DNA from 3 places in the Alteromonas sp. Mac1 genome. Region 3 is predicted to be linked to each of the others. Evidence: predicted binding sites of a transcription regulator. Region 3 holds the regulator's gene; each other region holds the start of a gene.
What was found. Region 3 encodes FliA, which starts transcription of late flagellar genes. Its sites were predicted from a motif close to CTAAAGNTNNNNNNNNNNNNGCCGATA; they were not measured.
Positions count from the first base shown of each region.

Region 1: AV939_RS09330 (flagellar protein MotY) is a predicted target of FliA. The motif match lies at 2,709-2,735, and genes of this name have one in related genera.
Region 2: pomA (flagellar motor protein PomA) is a predicted target of FliA. The motif match lies at 1,743-1,769, and genes of this name have one in related genera.

Region 1 is NZ_CP013932.1:2,190,750-2,195,569, forward strand. Features, by position in the region: gene gloA (lactoylglutathione lyase) at 234-620, shown strand; gene glpQ (glycerophosphodiester phosphodiesterase) at 671-1,693, shown strand; gene AV939_RS09330 (flagellar protein MotY) at 1,787-2,593, opposite strand; gene rnt (ribonuclease T) at 2,910-3,566, shown strand; gene AV939_RS09340 (peroxiredoxin) at 3,745-4,350, opposite strand; gene AV939_RS09345 (bacterioferritin-associated ferredoxin) at 4,613-4,807, shown strand.
Region 2 is NZ_CP013932.1:3,056,465-3,061,284, forward strand. Features, by position in the region: gene AV939_RS13040 (flagellar motor protein MotB) at 1-929, opposite strand, end outside; gene pomA (flagellar motor protein PomA) at 929-1,693, opposite strand; gene xseB (exodeoxyribonuclease VII small subunit) at 1,985-2,227, shown strand; gene ispA ((2E,6E)-farnesyl diphosphate synthase) at 2,256-3,146, shown strand; gene dxs (1-deoxy-D-xylulose-5-phosphate synthase) at 3,179-4,820, shown strand, end outside.
Region 3 is NZ_CP013932.1:2,324,520-2,329,339, reverse strand. Features, by position in the region: gene flhF (flagellar biosynthesis protein FlhF) at 1-1,396, shown strand, start outside; gene AV939_RS09915 (MinD/ParA family protein) at 1,393-2,259, shown strand; gene AV939_RS09910 (RNA polymerase sigma factor FliA) at 2,256-2,987, shown strand; gene cheY (chemotaxis response regulator CheY) at 3,024-3,407, shown strand; gene AV939_RS09900 (protein phosphatase CheZ) at 3,442-4,206, shown strand; gene AV939_RS09895 (chemotaxis protein CheA) at 4,219-4,820, shown strand, end outside.

The DNA.
Region 1 (4,820 bases), 130 kb from region 3:
GGCTTAAAACTTACTTACGTATGTTGATAAGATCGTCAAGTTATTTACTACATCAACCTCGCCGCCTTAAAATAGACAATATTGGAATGTGGGGCTTTTAACTATCCTTTTTTGCTAGCGGTTTAACGATAGGCGCTTGCAGCCATTGTATTTGCGCCATAGTGTCTCATTCCTTTCACATACCCATAGTAAACTGATATATATGATGTCCTTAGAAGGACGGGGAGAATCGAATGAGAATGCTACACACCATGCTTCGTGTTGAGGATCTTGATGCGTCTTTGCACTTCTACACTAATTTGATGGGCATGAAGCTGCTAAGAAAGTCTGAAAACCAAGCTTATGAATACACGCTCGCTTTCGTGGGTTATGGTGAAGAAACTAACACTACCGTACTTGAACTCACTTATAACTGGGGCGACAACACCTATGAAAAAGGCACGGCTTACGGCCACATCGCCATCGAAGTAGACGATATTTATCAGTTCTGCGAAAACCTAGAGCAAAATGGCTGTGATGTATACCGCAAGCCAGGCCCCGTAAAGGGCGGCTCTACTGTCATTGCTTTTGTTCGCGATCCAGATGGCTATGCCATCGAACTTATTCAAACAAAACAATAAGTCTCTATTTTAAAATACAGCGGCCCTATTAATAAGGATATTGCCCTATCATGCTAAAAATTCGTCACGCTCTACTTACTTTCTCGCTTTCTATCTCGATTTTTGCAAGCCCAGTACTATTGGCGAAAGACTTCGATGTTATTGCTCATAGGGGCGCGTCAGGTTATCTGCCTGAGCACACATTAGAAGCCGCCACGCTTGCTTTTGCCATGAACCCTGACTTTATTGAGCAAGATGCGGTTATTACTAAAGATGGGATTGCTGTGGTCTTGCACGACATACACTTAGAAACAGTAACCAATGTAGAGCAAGTATTTCCAGAGCGTGCACGTAAAGATGGTCGCTTTTACGCCTTAGACTTCACGTTAGCTGAGCTTCGCACTCTGCAAGTACACGAACGAGCGAACAGCAAGGGTGAACAAGTTTTTACAAAACGCTATACAGGGAATACGGCAAATTTTACCGTGGCAACCTTAGAAGAACACTACGAGCTTATTACTCAGCTTAATCGAGAGTTCAATACCAATGTAGGGGTTTATACGGAAGTAAAATCACCAGCGTGGCATAACGAACAAGGAGTAGACGCTAGCCAGATTGTGATTGCATCACTAACACGATTTAATCTTGCCAATAAAGACGCCAACAGTTACTTGCAGTGTTTCGACTTCGATGAAATAAAGCGCATTAGAAAAGACCTAAACTATGCGGGAAAAGTGGTCATGCTAATAGGTGAAAACAGTTGGGGAGAATCAACCACAGACTACGATTGGATCAAAAGTGAAGCAGGCATGAAAGAAGTGGCAAACTATGCCGACGGTTTAGGCCCCTGGTTAGGTCAACTACTAGACCCACAAGCGATGGAAGCAGGTAAATTAGTACCCGCATCCTGGGTTGAGTATGCCCATTCAGAAGGTTTCATTATTCATCCCTACACGTTCCGTCAAGATGCCCTTCCGCCAGGCATGACAGCAGAACAGCTTCTTTCTACCCTTAAACACGTGGTGAACGTAGACGGCGTATTTACCGACCATGTGCCGCCGGTAAAAGCCTGGCTTGAAGCACAAGGCGAATAGCAACAACAAATATATTATTCACTTCACGAAAAAGCGGCCATTAAGCCGCTTTTTCAAATTTGTTTATATTTTTTACTTAGATTTTAGATAACCCTAAGATTTAGATAACCGCACTACTACCCTTCTATTTTGCGCTCGCGACTCTCGGGTATCGTTATTTGCTATATGGCGCTTCTCACCGTGCCCCGTCAGTTGAATTCTGTCATCGGGCACGCCTATGGTAGTTAAGTAGCTTTTTACTTCATTGGCTCGGCGTATAGATAATTGTTCGTTGTTCCATCGCCCGCCATAGCTATCGGTATAGCCATCAAGCAATACTAACTCTAAGTCGCTATCTTCTTTTAGGTATTCCCCAATCATTGTTAGGCGCTTTTGAGAATACTTAGTCAGTTCGGTACTGTTTTTCTGATACGACAACACCGTATAGGCAATATCGTCGAAGTTGTAAGGCAATAAGTTAGACACACACTTAACGAAGTCTCGATACACCTTCGAGAAATTACTGGCGTTTAATGCAACACTCACTTTATCGTATTCGTTATACCAGTCTTGATAATAAATGGTAGGCCAGAAGCCTTTTTCGAGTTCACTTAGCATAGTCCATGCAGCGTCTTGCGGAAGGTCACCGTTATATTGCGTGCGCAATGTCATATCGGCGATGGTTTTAGGCGCTACACCCGGCATCCACTTTGGCGGTACAGAATAAACAGCAGCTACATCGAAGCGGTTAGGCAATAAATGCATGTCTAGCTCAAATTCCATATTAAGCCGTTTAGAAGCCACGCTTGTAAACATGGCATCGCCGTAACCGGGTAAAGGATGGTTCAATGTACATTGCAAACGCGATGCATCAACCACTTCCCAGTTAGACGTTTCTACCGTAGCAGAATACTGACGCATAGCACCGCTTGCGACCGTAGTAAAAAACAACGGAATAAGTAAACCGAATTTACGCTTCACAACTATACCCACTCAACTGATAAACCATACCTAACGAAAAGGCGCTTACAGAATATATCGTCCTTAGTGTAGAAAAGTTTAGCCTTCTATACCATTAATACCATCAATTATGCCCTCATTTCAGGTTTCTAACGCCCCACATTGAAATTCAGGCTGGATACCGTGGGTTATCCTTGCCATAATCCCAGCACTTTTTGTAGCATTTCTATGTTGATACAGCTTTGTTACGTAACCAAAGAACCTGCTAAGAGAAACTATGTCTGAGTTGCACCACTCCCTTCCTCATCGTTTTAGGGGCTACTTCCCTGTTGTTATCGACGTTGAAACCGCCGGTTTTAATGCTGGGACCGATGCCTTACTTGAAATTGCTGCCGTAACGGTAAAAATGGAAGAAGATGGTCTGATTTATCCCGACCAAACTTTTCATTACCATGTCGATCCTTTTGAAGGCGCGAACTTAGAGCCTGCAGCGCTAGAGTTTAACGGCATTGACCCTCACTGTGCCCTGCGCGGTGCCATAGAAGAAAGTGAAGCAATGAAGTCGTTGTGCAAAGGTATTCGTAAAGCGCAAAAAGATGCGGATTGCCAGCGCTCGGTGATTGTGGCGCATAACGCCACCTTCGACCAAAGTTTCGTCAACGCGGCTATCGCTCGTTGTAATATCAAACGCACGCCTTTTCACCCCTTTGTGTCTTTTGATACCACCAGCCTTGCTGGTTTAACGTTAGGCCAAACTGTTTTGGTTAAAGCCTGCCGTGCGGCAGGTATTGAGTTTGATCAAAAAGAAGCCCACAGCGCATTATATGATGCGCAAAAAACCACGGAACTGTTTTGCTTTATGGTAAATCGTTACAAAACATTGGGCGGCTGGCCCTTAGCTGGTGAACCTATCAGCCCTGATGAGCCTTGCTGATAAGCAACGTCTGAAATACTGCCTTGGCTGCAATCGCTTCAAATTAAAATTTATTCAGTAGAAATAAAAAACAGCGCCGAATGGCGCTGTTTTAGTATTAGGTAGACGTATTTGCATAAAGCCTGTTTAACAAGCCTGAGTGCTTACTTTTAAGGCTTTTGTAGATACTTTCGGCCTATTATAACTTTTCAGCCTCTGCTGCAAGGTACTTAGCTACGCCCTCTGGTGAAGCGTCCATACCCGCTTTACCTTGTGTCCAACCCGCTGGGCAAACTTCGCCATGATCCTGATGGAATGCAAGTGCATCGACCATACGAAGCATTTCGTCTACATTACGGCCTAGCGGAAGGTCGTTAATTACTTGATGACGTACTAGGCCTTCTTCATCAATCAGGAAAGAACCTCTAAATGCCACGCCATCTTCTGGATGCTCTACATCATACGCCTGACAAATTTCATGTTTCACGTCGGCCACTAACGTATATTGAACTGGACCAATGCCACCTTCGTTTACAGGCGTATTTCGCCATGCGTTATGAGAAAACTGTGAATCGATAGAAACCCCAATCACTTCTACGCCGCGTTTTTTAAATTCTTCAAAACGCTTATCAAAAGCAATAAGTTCAGATGGGCAAACAAAGGTAAAATCTAGCGGGTAGAAAAAAAGTACCGCTTTTTTGCCTTTGATGGTTTCAGATAGTGAAAATGAATCAACTATTTCACCTGAACCTAATACTGCAGCAGCGGTAAAATCCGGCGCTGGACGGCCAACTAATACACTCATGAATATCTCCAATTTATATAAAAACTAAATAATAAGTAAAACGTCTTTTCACTGGGCGTTTTCTAACTCTCTTTATTGGTACTTTATCTTAGATAACAAGCGGTAACGCACTCTACTTCTGCTAATTTTTCAAGATTTATTCACTCATCGTACCAACGGCCACCCTTTTTGATGATTTCTTGAGTGTGAATACGACTAAATCTCACTTGCATTAGAATGAAATAGCAATTATTATCATTTACAGACTTATTTGGAGTGTTTTATGTTTGTATGTATGTGTTACGGCGTTACCGATAAAAGCATACGCGCCGCAGTACAAGGTAATGGCGTAGGTAACATGCGTGAATTGCGTGAACATATGGAACTTGGTTCCCAGTGTGGCAAGTGCATCCAAATGGCACAACAGATTATCGATCAAACCATCATCGATGATTCTATGTTTAAAAACGTAGGCTAGCCCTTTCTTTTTT
Region 2 (4,820 bases), 730 kb from region 3:
TATTCATCAACCACGGAAATAGGTTGAGAGGTCATAGGTTTACCTTGATTAATATTGATCTCTACCCGTCTATTTCGCGCTCTATCAGCCGGCGTTGTAGCATCTTCTACCATGGGGTCGGTATCGGCCTTCCCTACTACCGACATTCTGCTTTCATCGAACCCTGGGGCTGTTCGCATAGCTTCGGCTACGGCTACCGCACGCTGAGACGATAAATCCCAGTTGGAACGATATAGCTCGTTAGCAATGTGTTGTCCGTCACTATGCCCTGATATTTCTATTTCCCCTGGCACATCAGCTAACAGCACCCCAATTTTGCGTAAGATAGGCTGGAACTGAGGTTGTAGAAATGCAGAACCGGCTGAAAACGAACCGTTCTCTCTAATGCGAATAGTCAGTTGCTGACCTAAAGACTCTAATTCTACTGCGCCATCGAGAATTTGCTTTTGTAACTGCTGCGCCACTTTTTTCATTAACTCAGCAGTTTGAGTTTGATCTGAACTTTGCGACTCAGAGGAAGACTGATCGGTAGCCGTTTGCTGCGACTGACCACCGCGCTGCTCACCTCTTTGCTTCTGCCTACCGCCTGAAGAGTCTTCATCACCCGCTTGAAACTCTAGCATCTGCTGAGTCATTTCAATGGTTTGTTGCTGAATAGTGTCGATAGGCGACGGGTCTGGACGACCAGGTCTAAATTCCATCGCAATAACACTGGTGCCTTTAGGGATGTCTTTCACTTCAATTTTGTTTTGTACACCAAAAGCAAACTTCATAGAGCCCGCTATTTGCTTAAACTTCAGAACATCCATTTCTGAAAATGAGAGCAGCAGTACAAAAAAGCACATGAGCAACGACATTAAATCCGCGAAGGTCCCCATCCATGCAGGAAGCCCCTCGGGAGGACATTTTGGGCACTCTTCTTCAGCCATTATTCGTCCTCAGCGCCCGTACCGCGTTTACTTGCCGCTAAATAGTTTTTCAATATGCCTTCGATAACACGCGGGTTTTGCCCATCAGCAATACCCACAATGCCATCGAGTACTAGCATTTGGTTAAGCTTTTCTTCTTGTGCGCGGTTACCGAGTTTTACTGCCATGGGTAGGCAGATAATGTTGGCAAGGAATGCACCATACAAGGTAGTTAATAGTGCTACCGCCATCGCTGGTCCAATCGATTTAGGATCATCCATGTTAGAAAGCATGGCCACCAGACCAATCAGGGTTCCAATCATTCCCATTGCTGGTGCAATATCACCCATACCTTTAAATATGGTGGCACCAAACTCGTGTCGCTCGGTAGTCATCGAAATATCTTTCGCTAAGGTTTCTCTGACCACTTCTATGTCGTGACCATCAACCAACATGTCTACACCTTTTTGCATAAACGGATTGTCAATTTCAGCTTCTTCCAATGCAAGAAATCCGCCTTTACGTGCTGCATCTGCCATCTCAACAATTTTTTCAATTAAGTCTTCAGGCGTATCAATTTTGAACATGAATGCTTTGCCTGCAATTTTACCTGCACCAAAGAACTGCCCTAAAGTGTATTGGGATAAAATAACGAAAAGGGTGCCACCAAATACAATCAAGATAGATGGTACGTTGATGAACATGGCAATACTGCCACCCATAACCATGGCCATTACTACAAAGCCGATGGCGCCCAACATACCTATGACGGTTGCTAAATCCACTCACTCTTCCTCATTTTTTGCAGACGCTGCATAACTATTACTCGTATTCTATCGGCATTGTATAGAATTTCTATAACAAGATTATCGCAAATTGCCTTAATTATTGTATACATAATGACGTTAGTCGAACTTTAGGCGGCAGTTTTAATACTGAGGCTTAGTTCACAACGCGTTGTCATAGATAGCTGCAATAGGGCATATATTGACAAACCATTTGACCCATTGGCTACCCTCAGTTAATGTGCGCGTAATCCCAAGAAACGCCTAAAATTGAGTGCTATGGTGGCGAAAGTGACGAAAAAAACAGATTCTCCCTCGTTTGAGGAAACCCTTACCGAATTAGATGCCATCGTTAATGAGATGGAAAACGGTGAGTTACCATTAAACGTTGCACTTGAAAAATTCGAGCGAGGCATTGCCCTTTCTCGTGAAGGCCAGAAGTCGTTAGAGCAAGCCGAGCAAAAAGTTAAAATTTTGCTTAATGAGCAAGGCGAAAGCGCATTACACCCTCTTCCTGAAGACGAGCAACCTTAAACCTCGTGTCGCAACAAACAGGTACGTTATGAATTTCACTGCATTGCATCAGCAAGTTAAGCAGCAGACCGATGCGTCGTTAAATACGCTTATTGATGACCTTCCACACGACGCACCGCGGCTTAAAGAAGCAATGCGCCATGCGTTATTGGTGGGGGGTAAACGCATGCGACCTTTACTGGTTCAAGTTATCGGCAACATCCTTGATGTGCCCAAAGGCGATCAAATGGCTATTAGTATGGCCATTGAGTGCGTGCATGCTTATTCGCTGGTACATGATGACTTGCCAGCCATGGACGACGACGATTTGCGTCGCGGCCAGCCAACTTGTCATATTGCATTTGATGAAGCCACCGCAATATTAGCCGGTGATGCATTGCAAGCCCTTGCTTTTAGCACATTAGCCGATGCGCCATTAAGTGATTTCGCAACCAATAAACGTGGTGAATTACTTTCTTTGCTAGCCCGCGCCGCAGGCTATCGCGGCATGTGTGGCGGGCAAGCTATCGATTTAGCCAGCACGGGTGAAGAAATAAGCCTTGAGCAGCTCAAGCGGCTGCACAATTTGAAAACCGGCGCCTTGCTTCGTGCATGTGTTGAAATGGTATCTATTGTTTCTCCAGAACTTGATAGTGACAGTAAAGCAAACTTATTGGCCTACGCAGATGATATTGGTCTTGCATTTCAAGTCCAAGATGACATTCTTGACGTAGAAGGTAATAGTGAGCAATTAGGAAAGCCTGCAGGCTCTGACATTGCTTTGGGTAAGAATACCTTTCCTGCCAAACTTGGCATAGAAGGCGCAAAACGAGAACTTGATAAGCTGCATCAGAATGCCCTTCAAGCCTTGGCTCGTTTACCCTACAATACAGACAGTTTAATTGCGTTTAGCGAACTATTGGTAAAACGAGACCATTAGTTCTGCAACCATGTTGAAAAAGATAATAAATAATGAGTTTAGACCTCCAACATTACCCCACGCTTGCTATTGCGCAAACGCCGGATAAGTTAAGACAGTTACCGCAAGAGAAATTGCGAGAGTTGTCAGATGAATTACGAGAATATTTACTAAATAGTGTTAGCCAAACCAGTGGACACTTTGCGTCTGGCTTAGGCACGGTAGAGCTTACTGTGGCTTTGCATTACATTTATAACACGCCTATCGACAGATTAATTTGGGATGTGGGTCATCAAGCCTACCCCCACAAAATTCTTACAGGCCGTGCCACACAAATGTCGACTATTCGACAAAAAGATGGATTGCACCCCTTCCCTTGGCCACCTGAGAGCGACTACGACACTTTTGCTGTCGGCCACTCGTCGACGTCCATCAGTGCTGCACTTGGTATGGCTGTTGCCGCCGAGCAAGAAGGTAAAAATCGTAAAGTGGTTGCCGTAATTGGCGATGGCGCGATTACCGCAGGTATGGCATTTGAAGCGATGAACCATGCTGGTGACATCAATAAAGATATGGTTGTGGTGTTGAACGACAACGAAATGTCTATCTCTGAAAACGTAGGTGCGCTTAATAGTCACCTAGCCCGCTTATTGACGGGTAATGTCTTCAACTCTATTCGCGATGGTTCTAAAAAGCTATTAAGTAATGTGCCACCTATCAAAGAATTTGCTAGTCGCGCAGAAGAGCATCTTAAAGGCATGGTAGTACCGGGCACTATTTTTGAAGAGCTCGGCTTTAATTACATTGGCCCTATTGATGGCCATGATGTAGATGCCGTTGTAGATACATTGCGTAATATGCGCAAATTCAAAGGCCCACAACTACTTCACGTGGTAACTAAAAAAGGTAAAGGCTACGCCCTTGCTGAGAAAGACCCGATTAAATTCCACGCAGTGCCTAAATTTAACCCTGCGGATAACGCATTGCCTAAAGCGAAGCCATCTGCACCTACTTTTTCTGCCATTTTTGGCGATTGGTTATGCGATATGGCAGCGCAAGATCCTAAATTGATGGCGGTTACCCCCGCTATGCGTGAAGGCTCTGGCATGGTCGCGTTTTCGCAGCAATACCCAGAACAGTATTTTGATGTCGCTATTGCTGAGCAGCATGCGGTTACCTTTGCTGCGGGCCTAGCGCGCGATGGATGTAACCCGGTAGTTGCCATCTACTCAACCTTTTTACAGCGTGCGTACGATCAGCTTATTCACGATGTGGCGTTGCAAGACTTGCCGGTTTTATTTGCTGTTGACCGTGCCGGTATTGTAGGCGCTGATGGCCCTACTCACCAAGGTGCTTTTGATATTGCCTTTTTGCGCTGTATACCGAATATGATAGTGATGGCGCCGTCTGATGAAAATGAATGCAGACAAATGCTTTATACTGGCCATAAAGCGCAAAAACCTGCTGCGGTACGCTACCCCCGTGGCTCTGGAATGGGTATTACCCCTGACGCTGCGATGACCGAGTTGCCAATTGGCAAATCGAAGGTTAGCCGTGCTATTACCGGCAAGCCAGCGAAAAAAGCAGCAATATTGAATTTTGGAACCCTTTTACCTAATGCATTAGCGGCTGGAGAAGCTATTGATGCAACGGTTATTGATATGCGCTTTGTGAAGCCACTGGATGGCCAGGCTA
Region 3 (4,820 bases):
GAAAATCAGACGTTTCTTTGGCAAAGATATGCGAGAAGCTTTAAGCCAAGTTAAAGCGGAATTAGGCAGTGATGCTGTTATCATGTCAAACCGAAAGCTAGCTGACGGTATTGAACTGGTAGCCGCTTACGATAAAGAGCCAGAAGCCAAACTGTCGATTAAAAAGCCTGCACCTAGAACATCAGGACAAGCGAAAGCAGCGGTTCCTAGTCTTAGTGAAATTATCGGTGATGATGGTCCAGATAGCTTAAAAGCATTGTTAGAAAAACAACATGGTGGCAGTATTCAAAGCCCAGCTTCAGCGCCGGCCCCCAGTGCCAATGCTCAGCATGCCAATCAAATTGCTTCGCACTTAGACTTTTCAGAAGCCTTTATCGACGACGTAGAAGCAAGCCAGCACACCTCTGAATTCCCAAGCCATCAAGCGTCTAGCCTTAATGAAAGTATTGATAATGGTAGTGCTGCTAAATCTGACGAGTTATCTCAGATTAAAGAGGAATTGGCGTCACTACGAAATGTACTTCAATACCAAGTTGCCGATTTGATGGAAGCAAAAAGTCGTCGTCAGCAGCCTGTACATCATTATTTAATTCAGCGTTTAACCGATATGGGGTTAAGCCAATCTCTGGCTGAGCAACTGATTAGTTATACGCCGTCGCATTACAACGAGCGAGACGCTTGGGTGTATCTTTTAAACCTATTGGCTAATCGCATTAATGTGACAGGTAACGATATACTTACGCAAAAGGGCGCAGTAGCGTTAGTGGGGCCAACCGGAACAGGTAAAACTACTACAGTAGCGAAATTGGCTGCCCGCTACGCACAGAAATACGGTGCTGACTCCGTTGCCATGATTACGATAGATACTTACCGTATTGCAGCGTTTGAGCAATTAGCCACATATGGAAAAATTATTGGTTGCACGGTCCGTAAAGCACAAAGTAGTGAAGAATTATCAGATTTATTGTTTCAATTACGCCATAAGAGACTAGTGTTAATTGATACGGCAGGCTTTAGTCAGCGAGATAGTCGATTAATTAAACAGATAAATCAATTTGATAACGGCCAAATGCAGCCAGTGAAAAAATACCTAGTAGCGCAAGCGAATACCCAATATGCTGCGTTGCAACGTATTATAGATGCGTACGAAGGGGTGGAACTTAGCGGTTGTATCTTTACAAAGCTTGATGAGTGCTACTCTCTAGGCGAAGTGCTTAGCGCTGCGGTGGAGTACCAGTTACCTGTCAGTTATGTAACAGATGGACAGAAAGTTCCTGAAGACATTAAGATTGCAGAAGCAAAATCTTTAGTATCTGCTGCTGCAAAGCTTTATAAAAAGTACGGTTTGAATCATACTACTAGTAACAATGTGGTTAAAACAGCACGAGCAGTATGATTGATGATCAAGCGAGTAGCTTACGAAAAATGAAGCAATCACGATTAATCAAAGTTATCGCCGTCACCGGAGGTAAAGGTGGCGTTGGTAAGACAAATATTACGCTAAACACAGCTATTGCTATGGCAAAGCAGGGAAAGCGAGTAATGGTATTGGATGCAGACTTAGGTCTGGCCAATGTGGATGTAATGCTAGGATTGCGCGTAGAGAAAAACCTCTCACACGTTTTATCTGGTGAGTGTACCTTGGACGATGTACTCGTTACGGGCCCTCACGGTATAAAAATAGCACCAGCCACATCGGGTTCTCAATCAATGGCAGAGCTATCACCAACGCAGCATGCAGGGCTCATTAGAGCTTTTAGCGAATTGCGCTCGCCCATTGATGTGCTTATTGTAGATACCGCAGCGGGTATTTCCGATATGGTGCTAAGTTTCTCCAAAGCCTCTCAAGATATTATGGTGGTAGTGTGCGATGAGCCCACTTCACTCACTGATGCCTACGCGCTAATTAAAATTCTTAACCGAGAGCACGGTGTCTTTCGCTTCAAAGTGGTCGCCAACATGGTCCGCGATGTTAGAGAAGGTCAGGAGCTTTTCAGCAAATTATCTAAAGTAACAGGGCGATTCTTGGATGTTGCGCTAGAATTGGTTGCAACAGTTCCTTTTGACGAGAACATACGCAAAGCAGTACGTAAACAAACGTCAATTGTAGATGCTTACCCGAGTTCTCCGGCAGCAGTGGCGATTAGCCAGCTAGCAACCAAAGCAGCATCATGGCCTATTCCTGCGCAACCAGGTGGCCATTTAGAATTTTTTATTGAACAACTAGTAGCAGATAAAGCAGTAGGAAGTCAGCGTTGAATAGCAAAGCAGCCGCTTATCAACAGCAAACGGACAAGTCACAATTAGTTGAGCGTCACGCTTCGCTGGTGAAGCGAATAGCACACCACTTAATGGCGAGATTACCAGCCAGTGTTCTTGTCGATGATTTAATCCAGTCAGGTATGATTGGACTGCTAGAAGCTGCACGAAATTTTGACGGTTCCAAAGGTGCAAGTTTCGAAACCTTTGCAGGTATTCGTATTCGCGGCGCCATGCTTGATGAAATAAGAAAAGGTGATTGGACACCTCGTTCTGTTCATAAAAATGGAAGGGCAATCACCGAAGCTATCTCTCAAGTTGAAGGTGAAACAGGCCGAGACGCGCGAGATGTTGATATTGCAGCTAAAATGAATGTCAGCATGCAAGATTATCATCAAATGCTTAACGAAGTGAATGCTGGAAAATTGGTGGGTATTGAAGACCTAGGTGTTTCTGAAGATGTTATTTCTACAGAAAAAAACCGAGGCAGCGATGCACCGTTAGAAGATTTGATGCAAGGGGCTTTCCAAAAAGCGCTAGCACATGCTATTACTACATTACCCGAACGGGAAGCGATTGTACTTTCTTTATACTATGATGAAGAACTGAACCTTAGAGAAATTGGTGAAGTTCTTGATGTTAGTGAATCGCGAGTGAGTCAAATTCATAGTCAGGCCATGTTAAAACTCAAATCACGAATGAAATCGTGGCAAGTTGACGAAGAATAGAAATTAATAACAATTAACCCCTCATTGGAGGCTATTTTGGATAAAAGTATGAAAATTCTCGTGGTTGACGATTTTTCTACCATGAGACGTATCATAAAGAACCTGTTAAAAGATTTGGGTTTTGCCAATATCCAGGAAGCGGACGACGGTAACACCGCGCTGCCTATGCTACAACAAGGTGATTTTGACTTTGTTGTAACAGATTGGAATATGCCAGGTATGCAAGGTATCGACTTATTACGCGCTATACGTGCCGACGATAAGTTGAAACACCTACCGGTTCTTATGGTGACAGCAGAAGCGAAGAAAGAACAAATCGTTGCCGCAGCGCAAGCTGGTGTGAACGGTTATGTTGTTAAACCTTTCACTGCCGCTACGTTGAAAGAGAAATTAGACAAAATCTTCGAACGTTTAGGTTGATCCAGACGCTCACCAGAGAAATGAGGTTTACTGGATGTCGACAAATGAAAGTGTCTCTATAACGCTCGAAGAAGCCAAAAAATTGGTAGCGTATCTTGAAGAGGGCGATAACGCATCTGCGAACGCCGTCTTAGAAGCCGTTTCGATGAAAGAGTCCATTGAGCTCTTTGCTGAAGTTGGTAAATTAACGCGTCAACTTCATGATTCGTTAAATAACTTCCAAATCGATGAACGTATTAAAAATTTAACCGTTGATGACATTCCTGATGCGCAAACGCGACTGATGTACGTTATCGAAGAGACGGAAAAAGCGGCCAATACCACCATGGATGCTGTTGAAGAGTGCATGCCAATTGCGGAAGTGCTTTCCACGCGCATCGAAAAAATTATGCCGGAGTGGAAAAAACTGATGAATCGTCAACTTGAGTTGGGTGAATTCAAAGTTTTATGCGCAGATTTAGACGAATTGCTAGAAGACGGATCGAAACAATCGTCTAAGCTTACATCATTGCTTACCGAAGTGTTAATGGCACAAGGTTATCAAGATCTTACCGGTCAAGTTATTCGCAGAGTGATTGAACTCGTAAAAGAAGTGGAAGATAGCTTAGTTAATATGCTGACGATGTTCGGTGAACCCGAACAGTCAGAGCAAGACAAGCCATCGGAAGCGAAAGTCGAAAAAGTTAACAAGATTGATGGTGTCGAAGCCGAAGGTCCAATTATTGATGCAGACCAACGCGATGATGTGGTATCTGGCCAAGATGACGTAGATGATCTTTTGTCTAGCTTAGGTTTTTAGGGGAGCGGGCGCATGGCGTTTGATGTTGACGAGGATATATTACAGGACTTTCTAGTTGAAGCTGGGGAGATCCTTGAACAATTACAAGAACAGCTCGTTGATCTGGAAAATAATCCTGAAGATGGAGATTTACTTAATGCTATCTTCCGGGGTTACCATACCGTAAAAGGTGGCGCCGGCTTTTTGTCGCTTACCGAATTAGTTGAAATTTGCCACGGTGCAGAAAACGTTTTCGATGTAATGCGAAACGGACAACGTACTCTTACGCCTGAATTGATGGACACCATTCTTCAGGCCACCGATGTAGTAGTAGATATGTTTGAGCGTGTTAAAGCGCAAGAGCCGCTAGTACCTGCAGACGCAAAGTTAGTTGATTTGCTGCATAAGTTAAGCACCCCAGAAACCCCAGATGAAAATATCTTTGGTGACAGTAGTGAGGCGGCTGAAGCCCCCGCTGCCGAAGTTGTCGAGGAAGAATTTGCGTTGGAAGAAGCGCCCGTACCTGAAGCGCCTGCTGCTAGCAGCGATGGCGGTATTGACGAAATTTCAGAAGATGAATTTGAAGCCTTACTTGATGAACTTCATGGTTCAAATGCTCCGGGTAAATCTGCGCC